Regions from separate parts of the Cytobacillus sp. Bva_UNVM-123 genome, predicted to be linked through region 2. Evidence: riboswitches for the same ligand, from Rfam matches in the RefSeq annotation. Region 2 holds a riboswitch; each other region holds the start of a gene.
What was found. A riboswitch is a leader RNA that binds a small molecule or an ion and turns the genes downstream of it on or off. The one in region 2 is predicted to bind S-adenosylmethionine.
Positions count from the first base shown of each region.

Region 1: linked by a shared signal. The riboswitch ahead of KDN24_RS02845 (cyclase family protein) and the one ahead of KDN24_RS21790 (methionine ABC transporter ATP-binding protein) in region 2 are both predicted to bind S-adenosylmethionine.
Region 3: linked by a shared signal. The riboswitch ahead of KDN24_RS11740 (methionine biosynthesis PLP-dependent protein) and the one ahead of KDN24_RS21790 (methionine ABC transporter ATP-binding protein) in region 2 are both predicted to bind S-adenosylmethionine.

Region 1 covers NZ_CM177772.1:555,690-558,971, forward strand. Annotated here, with positions in the region: gene KDN24_RS02835 (GNAT family N-acetyltransferase) at 1-296, shown strand, start outside; gene KDN24_RS02840 (class I SAM-dependent methyltransferase) at 383-616, shown strand; gene KDN24_RS02845 (cyclase family protein) at 683-1,420, opposite strand; SAM riboswitch class I at 1,501-1,623, opposite strand; gene KDN24_RS02850 (superoxide dismutase) at 1,805-2,440, opposite strand; gene KDN24_RS02855 (VOC family protein) at 2,769-3,038, opposite strand; gene ileS (isoleucine--tRNA ligase) at 3,013-3,282, opposite strand, start outside.
Region 2 covers NZ_CM177772.1:4,238,401-4,241,682, forward strand. Annotated here, with positions in the region: gene KDN24_RS21780 (MetQ/NlpA family ABC transporter substrate-binding protein) at 1-116, opposite strand, end outside; gene KDN24_RS21785 (methionine ABC transporter permease) at 129-797, opposite strand; gene KDN24_RS21790 (methionine ABC transporter ATP-binding protein) at 790-1,815, opposite strand; SAM riboswitch class I at 1,937-2,043, opposite strand; gene KDN24_RS21795 (O-acetylhomoserine aminocarboxypropyltransferase/cysteine synthase family protein) at 2,172-3,282, opposite strand, start outside.
Region 3 covers NZ_CM177772.1:2,361,966-2,365,247, reverse strand. Annotated here, with positions in the region: gene sucA (2-oxoglutarate dehydrogenase E1 component) at 1-1,620, opposite strand, end outside; SAM riboswitch class I at 1,934-2,050, shown strand; gene KDN24_RS11740 (methionine biosynthesis PLP-dependent protein) at 2,131-3,243, shown strand; gene KDN24_RS11735 (bifunctional homocysteine S-methyltransferase/methylenetetrahydrofolate reductase) at 3,240-3,282, shown strand, end outside.

The sequences.
Region 1 (3,282 bases), 1.5 Mb from region 2:
ATTGCCTCGCACAAGACTTTGGTTTTCATCTCCGCACAGGTAAAAAAACATGTCGGTTACATGATTTATTTGTAGATTCGGCTTTCCGAGAAAAGGGAATTGCGAAAAAAATAATGGAGCATGTGTATACATGGTGTCGAAAAAGAAATACGAGTTGGCTTCAATGGAATTCAAGCAAGGATGCAATCCAATTTTATAAAAAGATCGGTTGTGAAATGCTAGATTTTGATAAAGACCATCCAGAGTTTGAAATGGAGTTTCAATACGAAGAGAGAAAGAGAAGTAAAGAAGATTAATGATTGGAAAGGAGCGACGTTTATGGGGATTCTGAATTTTATTCTTCTTTTGTCATAGATGAAACGATGACTAGGAGGAATAAATAATGAGCCAATCATGGGTAAAAGATTTTTATAAAAATCAATTTGAAATGTTGAACCTTAGGATAGATAGTGAGATGGAACGTGAGCTTACTATTCAGGCAGAAGAAATAATAGAGCAAGTCGGAAGAGAATTTCATAAAATGCTAGAATTAGGAGCTGGCATGGGAATATTAGCTCATGCTTTGACACAATTAGGAGTCAGTGTAACGACAATAGAGTTAGTTCCTGAAAAGTAAAGAAAAAATAATTTCGCAAGAAGGGGCACAAATCATGAGGAGATTTGTGCTCTTCTTAATATTTTCTTAAGGGAGAATGGCGAATGATCTTACTGGAAACCCTGAAGCTTTTTCAGGCTTCGGAACAATATTGAGAATAACGGCACCTTTAGGGGGGACTTGATCTAAGTTTGTTAGAAGCTCTACTTGATATGTATTTTGTTCAAGTACGTAGTATTCTCCAATGAGCGAACCATTTCTTTGATAATCAATACTTGGATCTGTATCAAAGGTTTCATGCCCTACGGCTTTAATTTTTCTTTCCTCGAATAAAAATCTCAGAGCGGAAAAAGACCAACCTGGTGCATGATTATTTCCATCTGCATCTTTATTATTGAAAGCGTCCTTGTTTGGCCAGCGTTTACTCCAGTCTGTTCGCAAGGCAACGAAAGTACCTGCCTCTATTTGACCATGCTCTTTTTCAAAGTCCAAAATATCATTCACTGATAAGGTGAAATTATGATCAATTTCCGCTTCTTTTGACTTATCAATCACTACGAGTGGTAAAACGAGTTCTTTCAATTCAATTTCATCTAAATATCGGGTATTTCGAACGAAATGAATGGGTGCGTCAATATGTGTTCCGTACTGTCCAGGGAATGTAAAGCTTTGTGCAAAAAATCCGTCTTCATGGGTAAAAAGTGTTTTAAATTCTGCTGACTCGAAAGCTGAAAAGTGTGGGGAATCCGGTCCAAAAGTATGGGTCAAGTCAACCCAGCGTTTTTCTTTTAACACGTTAATGGCATTGATTAATTCGTTCGTCATCATACATTCTCCTTTTGATTTAATTAAAAAAACCTCTTCTTAAAAATAAGAAGAGGTTATAGCACCGCTACGATTATCCCTTCTTATCTTCAAGCATTTTGCTTCTGGAATTAGCACAGTACTGCTAAACAACGCCTTGGCGAAGTTATAAGTCTGTTGCTGAGGCTTCAAAGGGCCAGTCCCTCAACCTCTCTTGATAAGAAAATTACAAATATTTAATTTAATGTTTATTCTATCCTGTATCTTGATCGTAGTCAATCCTAAAAAACAAAAAGAGCTTTTGGTTATACAGTTAACCAAAAGCTAAAAAATTTGTATGGAACTTACCACAAATTCCATACGCGATAATTACCACAATTACCTTATGCTACGAATAAATAAGACTTACTTAGATTGCACAGCATTCTCCATTAACGCTTTCAAATATTGCTCATTAACTGTGTCCCAATTCACTAGGTTCCACCAGTTGGTAACAAATTCAGGACGGCGATTTTGATACTTTAAGTAATAAGCATGCTCCCACACATCAATGACAAGGAGGGGAATTAAGTCATCTTTCAGAGGAGTATCTTGGTTCGGAGTGCTGATGACCGATAGGTCTTCACCATCAAGGACAAGCCATCCATATCCACTCCCAAACCTTCCAATTGCAGCCTTTGATAATTCATCCTGAAATCGATCGAATGTTTGGAAATAATGATCAATGGCTTTTGCAATATCAGCAGTCGGTTCTCCACCGCCTTTTGGGCTCATGACTTCCCAAAAGAGGCTATGACAATAATGGCCTCCACCGTTATTTTGCACTGCTGTTTTTACCTCGACAGGCAATTGCTCAAGATTCTTTAATAATCCTTCAAGCGGCCTTGACTTTAGCTCTTCATAGTTTTCCAATGCGACATTAAGATTGTTTACATAGGTCGCGTGATGTTTACTATGATGAATTTCCAATGTACGAGCATCAATATAAGGCTCTAGTTCATCATAAGCATAGCCAAGACTTGGTAAAGTAAACGAAGACAAGCTATCACCTCCAATTATTTATTTCTCTAGGTAAATAAAGTTTACCTAATGCAACTTTAATGAAAAATTAAAGAACTGTCAACTCTTATTAGGCTAAATCATTCAAATTAAGAATAAAGAACGATCCCTTATTAAAAGTTGGGAGTAATTTAGAGGATAAAATCGATACCTTCTTTTTGTGCTTTACACCCTAACTCCATGTTTCGATAAGCCTTAATCATAGTATGGCCTTCAATAGCAACTTGTAAGGTAGCCTCTCTTCCTATTCCGAATTGGCTCCTGTATCATTACGATGCGATCCTCTTAGCTTTTTTTTGAGCTCTTATATTTATATTTGGCAAATCATCAATATATTTCCATACGGATCTTTAATAGTAAAATAATGCCCATTATCCTCAAGGTGATTTACAATTTCAATGCCCTTATTTTTCAGAAATTGATAAGCTTCGTGAATATTATCAGTATTAAAATGAAACATGGGCACCTGAAAGCAGAAAAATTGAAGAATGCTAATGATAAAAGTTAATAAAATAGAAAAACTGGTCTGTTTAATACAAACCAGTTTTTCTATGTCATAGCATATCGATAAAAACCTCATACTCCCCAATCAATAATGTCTCCATGTCTTTCGTTTTTTCATAAAAAATATCATTTAATAAAATGCCTTTTCTTATTAAGGAATCGAATTGTTTCATGATTTCAATGAATTCATTCGAGGCAGATACATATAGGAAAATGCGTTTGTCTACAGGTAAATTTCTTTTCTTGCGAATATCTTGAACTGTCCGGATAAAATCTCTAACAAGTCCTTCCTGTACCAAATGATCTGTTAAAGTTGTGTC
Region 2 (3,282 bases):
TCCTCTTTTCCTGCATCACTCGCATTATTGCTTTCTTTTTCCTTTGCCGTTCCACATGCTGCAAGAACAAGGATAACTGTAAATGTTAATAAAAGGGATAACCATTTTTTCTTCATTTTGACCTCTCCTTATCGTTTATCTAATTTTGCTGTTATAAAATCACCAATAAATTGGATAATAAATACTATGATTAAAATGACAATGGTACAAACTAACGTGACATCAGTTCTAGTTCGTTGGAAGCCTTCAAGAAAGGCTAAACTTCCAAGTCCCCCAGCCCCGATAACACCTGCCATCGCCGTATAACCAACTAGTGCAATAGCAGTTACGGTAATTCCAGATACGAGGGCTGGCATCGATTCCGGCAAGAGAACTTTCCATATTATTGTTGTTGTCTTCGCGCCCATCGATTTCGCTGCTTCTAAAACACCTTTATCAATTTCCCTTAACGCAATCTCTACCATTCGTGCATAAAAGGGTGCAGCTCCGACAATTAATGCAGGAAGGGCAGCATTTTCCCCAATCATCGTTCCCACTAGAAGTTTAGTGAACGGAATTAAGAGAACAATTAAAATAAGGAAAGGAATCGACCTAAAAATATTTACAATTGCACTAATAATCTTATTAATTACTCCGTTTTCTAAAATATTTCCTTTTGATGTTAAAAATAATAATAACCCTAAGATAATTCCAAGTATAAATGTCGCAATGACTGAAATACTCGTCATATATAGTGTTTCGACCGTTGCTTCCCACATTTTCTCCCATTTCACATTTGGAAACCATTCATTAAGCATTCGGAATCACCTCCACTCCGACATGCTTAGAATGAATAAAGTCAATCGCTCTATTTATCTCTGCTTCTTCTCCGTCCAAATGGATGAATAATGAACCATATGATCCGTTTTGTGTTTGTGCTATTTTCCCATGAAGAATATTAACTGTAATCTTAAAATCTCTTATGAGCTGTGTAATTAACGGCTGCTCAACTGAATTTCCAATAAAGCTTAATTGTACGACTTGCCCATGTGGATATAATTTAAGAATTTGATCAATCGTATCCTTTGTTTCTTGAGGCTCAATTATTTGATGAACAAATCGTTTCGTAATATCTTGCTGAGGATTTTTAAAAACATCGATTACGGGACCAAGCTCCACAATTGTTCCTTCCTCCATTACTGCAACTCGGTGACATATTTTTCGAATTACTTGCATTTCATGTGTGATCAGGACAATGGTTAAACCTAATTGTTTATTAATATTAACTAATAGTTCAAGGATTGAATCCGTCGTTTCTGGGTCTAAAGCTGATGTTGCTTCATCACATAATAATACCTTCGGATTATTAGCAAGCGCCCTAGCAATCCCAACTCTTTGTTTTTGTCCCCCACTGAGCTGAGAAGGGTAAGCATCTTCTCGCCCTTCAAGGCCTACTAGTCTAATAAGTTCATCGACCCTTTGTGCTCTTTGTTTTTTCGGTATTCCTGCAATTTCTAAAGGAAAGGCAATATTTTGCCTTACCGTCCGTGACCAAAGTAAGTTAAAATGCTGAAAAATCATACTTATCTCTTGTCGAGCCTTTCTCAGCATATCCCCTTTAATTTTTGAGATTTCTTTATCAGCAACGATAATGGAGCCGTTCGTTGGTATTTCAAGTCCATTTAACATTCGAATTAATGTACTTTTCCCTGCACCGCTATACCCGATAACGCCAAATATTTCCCCTTTACTAATCTCAAGATTCACATTTTGTACAGCCTTAACTTGACCTTGTTTAGAAGAATACACTTTTTCGGCATCTTTTATTGAAATCATTATTTATACACCTTCTTCAACATCCGATTCGATACGATTTCAGTTATTTTTCCCTCTTATGAGAGGAATATAAAAAGCCTTTCCGACATGAGCAGAAAGGCATACAAATACATTGTCCTTTCTCTCATCTCCCAAAGCTATTATGCTTTGCGTGAATTGGCACCATTTCAACTTAATGACGGTTGCCGGGCTTCATAGGGCACTTCCCTCGACCTCTCTTGATAAGAGCATACATGACTATATTCAATTAACACTTTACATTGTTATACATAAAACATTTATGCTTACAATCGTATCATGGACATGAAAAAGGTGTCAATGGTAAAATTTCGTATGAGTAAAGCTTACATTTGCTTTTATTGATTAACTTTCAATGACGTTCTCCCTGTTGCCGCCTCAATTGCCTGTTCTAAATCATCAATTAAATCTTCAACATGCTCGATTCCAATTGACAGACGAATTAAATCTTCTGAAACTCCAGCTGCTTTTAATCCTTCAGCATCTAATTGTTGATGGGTTGTGCTTGCTGGGTGGATGACTAAGCTCTTTGCATCGCCAACATTGGCGACATGTGCCCATAGCTCTAGGTGATTGATAAAGCTTGCACCTGCTTCTCTTCCTCCTGTAATCCCAAAGACGACAATGGATCCTGCCCCTTTAGGCAAATATTTATCTACTAACGGCTTATCAGGTGATTGATCATGACCCGGATATAAAACCCATTCAACTGCTGGATGCGCCTCTAAATATTCAACAATTTTCTTCGTGTTTGCCACATGCTCCTTAATACGTACATGTAGAGTTTCGAGTCCGAGACTAAATTGGAATGCGTTTTGTGGGCTAAGGGCTGGACCTAAATCTCTTAGCAATTGAACTCTAGCCTTAATTATATAGGCGACAGGACCGAGAGCTTCACTATAAACAAGATTATGGTAGCTTGGATCTGGCTCTACAAATCCTGGGAACTTCGGTGAATTCCAATCGAATTTACCACCATCAACAATTACACCACCTAAAGTCGTTCCGTTACCAACAAGCCATTTTGTCGCTGAGTGAATGACAATGTCTGCACCATATTCAATTGGTCTGCATAAGTAAGGAGTTGCAAATGTATTATCAATTATTAATGGAATCCCATTTTCATGCGCGATTCCGGCAACCTTTTCAATATCAAGTACTTTAAGGCTTGGATTGCCAATTGTTTCAGCATAGACAGCTTTTGTTTTTTCTGTAATTGCTTTGCGGAAGTTTTCTGGGTCGTCTGGATTCACAAACTTCACCGTAATTCCGTACTTCGGAAGAGTTACCGCAAATAAGTTATATGTTCCTCCATATAAATTGGATGCTGACACAATTTCATCCCCAGCTTGAGCAAGATTTAAAATCGCTAATGTAATAGCTGCTTGCCCACTGGCTACGGCTAATGCACCTACCCCGCCTTCTAACAGTGCAATCCGCTCTTCAAAA
Region 3 (3,282 bases), 1.9 Mb from region 2:
AAATTCAGGTGGACCTAATAATTCAATATTCTTTTTATGGTTTACAACCTTTTCATAAGAGCTTTTAAGTTTTTCATTTACAAATGCGTCAACTTCTTCTAAATCATCATCCGATAATATGGATGCACTTATTAATTTTCGCCCGTACAAATCCTTTACTGTTTTATGTTCATGAATAATCTTGTACATTAATGGATTAGTAGTCATCGGTTCATCCATTTCATTATGACCAAATCTACGGTAGCCAATTAGATCGATAAGAAAATCCTTTTTATACTTCGATCTATATTCACATGCTAATCTTGCTGCAGCGATACATGCTTCAGGATCATCCGCATTCACATGCAAAATCGGAATTTCATACCCTTTTGCTAGATCGCTTGAATATCTTGTAGAACGAGAATCAAATGATTCCGTCGTGAAACCAATCGTATTATTCGCAATAATATGAATCGATCCACCTGTATTATACCCTTCTAATTGGCCAAGATTTAATGTTTCAGCTACTATTCCTTGCCCTGGAAATGCCGCATCCCCATGTATTAAGATTGAAAGGGCAGAATCAGGACTTCTTTCCGGATACCCTTTTTCATTTCGAGTATCTTGGGCAGCTCTCGTAAATCCTTCCACAACTGGACTAACAAATTCAAGATGACTAGGATTATTTGCAAGGGTTAAACGAGTTATCGTCGTATTTTTGTCTTTAATTTGTTTGTCAAGACCAAGATGATATTTCACGTCTCCTGTCCACCCATAATTAATTCCAATAGAGCCCTCAGATGGAACAAGCTCTTTATTAGGTGCATGCTGAAATTCAGAAAAAATCATCTCATATGGTTTACTAAGCACATGGGCAAGTACATTTAAACGGCCGCGATGAGCCATTCCAATATTTATCGTTTTTGCCCCATTTGCAACTGAATTTGAAATAATTTCATCAAGCATTGGAACCATCGAATCGAGACCTTCAATCGAAAATCGTTTTTGCCCAACAAATGTTCGATGAAGAAATTTTTCAAAGCCCTCTACTTCTGTTAGTCTTTGAAAGAGCATTTTCTTTTCTTCATTTTTTAAAGAAAGATGAAGATTACCTGATTCGATTTTCCTTCTAAGCCATTCTTTTTCTTGCTCGTCATAAACATGATGAAATTCAAAAGCAATGGTACCCATATAGACCTTTTTTAAATGTTCAATTGCCTCTAGACCATTTCTTAATGGAACATGGGCATTTTTACAAATAAATTCGGCCGGTACAGCCAATAGATCCTCCACTGTTAAGCGATAACTTGTTAAATCAAATAACTTCTGCTCTTGTTTAACATTTCCTAATGGATAAATATTAGCTGATAAATGACCATATGCACGAATATTATCAGCATAGCGAATGGCTGCTAAAATCTTTTCTAAATGATTAGAATTTGTCACAGGTTCACGAACCGCAGTACGGCTATTTTCCGTTTCCATCAAAGGAGAACCAGTTGCTTCGAAATACGCTCTAATTTCCGGATCGATTGAATCAGGATCAGCTAAAAAGTTTTCATATAATTCAATGACATAGCCAAGGTTCGGGCCATGAAAGCCTTGCGTATAAGACTTCTCGAAAATCTTCGGCTTTTTCATCGAAAAACCCCCATCATTATTAGTATTACTTATTCATTATCCTCTCCAAAATCATTACATTCATAAATCTTATTTTGGAATAATAAATTAGGTTAAAAAATTTTTTCACTGCCATTCTATCATGTTCAAGTAAGATGTTAAAGGTTTTAACTATGTTCATAGTGAAAATTAATTTATTTACCCTAATTTAGTTTACATAATATTTTTATGTTCAACTCAATACTTGTATTTCTTAAAATTATTTGAATAATGTTAAAAATCATTGACTTTTAAACATATATTAGTGTAAAGTTTAGAGAAAAATTGAAAAGCTTTCTTATCAAGAGAGGTCGAGGGTTAGGCCCTATGACGCCTCAGCAACCATCAATCGAAATTAGATTGAAAAGGTGCTAATTCCTACAAGTTTACTTAAAAACTTGAAAGATAAGAAGAATGACTAATTAATGGTGAAAGTCTTCTTCTTATAGAAGGCTTTTTTTGTTGGCAAAAATAATTAAAGGGGTGCAAATAATGCATAAAATAGACACGATTCTTACTCAAATTGGAAATCGAAGTGAAACTAAAACAGGATCTGTCAATCCACCAGTCTATTTTTCAACTGCCTATCGCCATGAAGGGATTGGCAGATCCACTGGTTTTGATTATATCCGAACAGGAAATCCTACAAGACTTTTACTTGAAAATGCCATAGCTGAACTTGAGGCTGGGGATCAAGGCTATGCCTGCAGTTCTGGAATGGCGGCTATCCTTACTGTTCTATCACTCTTCCAATCAGGGGATGAATTTTTAGTTTCGAAAGATTTATATGGAGGGACATATCGACTTTTCGAACAAGGCTTTAAAAAATGGGGGCTACATTGTAGATACATTCAATCCCTGTCAGCTGAAAGATTGGAAAAGGAAATTTCCCCTCAAACAAAGGCTATTTTCATTGAAACCCCTACTAATCCATTAATGGAACAAACAAATATTGCAGAAGTAGCGAAAATCGCGAAGCAATACAATCTTTTGCTAATCGTTGATAATACATTTTATACCCCACTGCTGCAACAGCCATTAAAGCTTGGAGCAGATATCGTCGTCCATAGTGCAACGAAATATTTAGGTGGCCATAATGATGTGTTAGCCGGTTTAATCGTTGCGAAAGGAAAAGAATTATGTGATTGTATAGCGCTCCATCATAATTCTTCTGGTGCTGTTTTAAGTCCATTCGATTCATGGCTCCTTATTAGGGGGATGAAAACCCTCTCGCTACGGATGGAACGTCATGAGAAAAATGCGAAGGAAATTGTAACATTTTTAACGAACCATGAGGCCGTTACAGATGTTTTATATCCTGGTCGCGGCGGAATGATTTCTTTTCGAATAAAACATGAAAGTTGGGTAAATAAATTTTTGCAGAGCCTTTCCCTTATCACTTTCGCCGAAAGCCTCGGCGGTGTAGAAAGCTTTATTACATACCCTGCTACACAAACACATGCTGATATTCCAGAGCATATTCGAATTGAAACAGGTGTTTGTAATCGATTATTACGTTTTTCGGTTGGGATTGAAAATAGCGAGGATATCATTCATGACTTACAATATGCTTTTGCAGCGGCATTGAAGGAGGTCCATCAATGAATTTCTTGGATAGACTAAAAAATGAAATATTAATTGCTG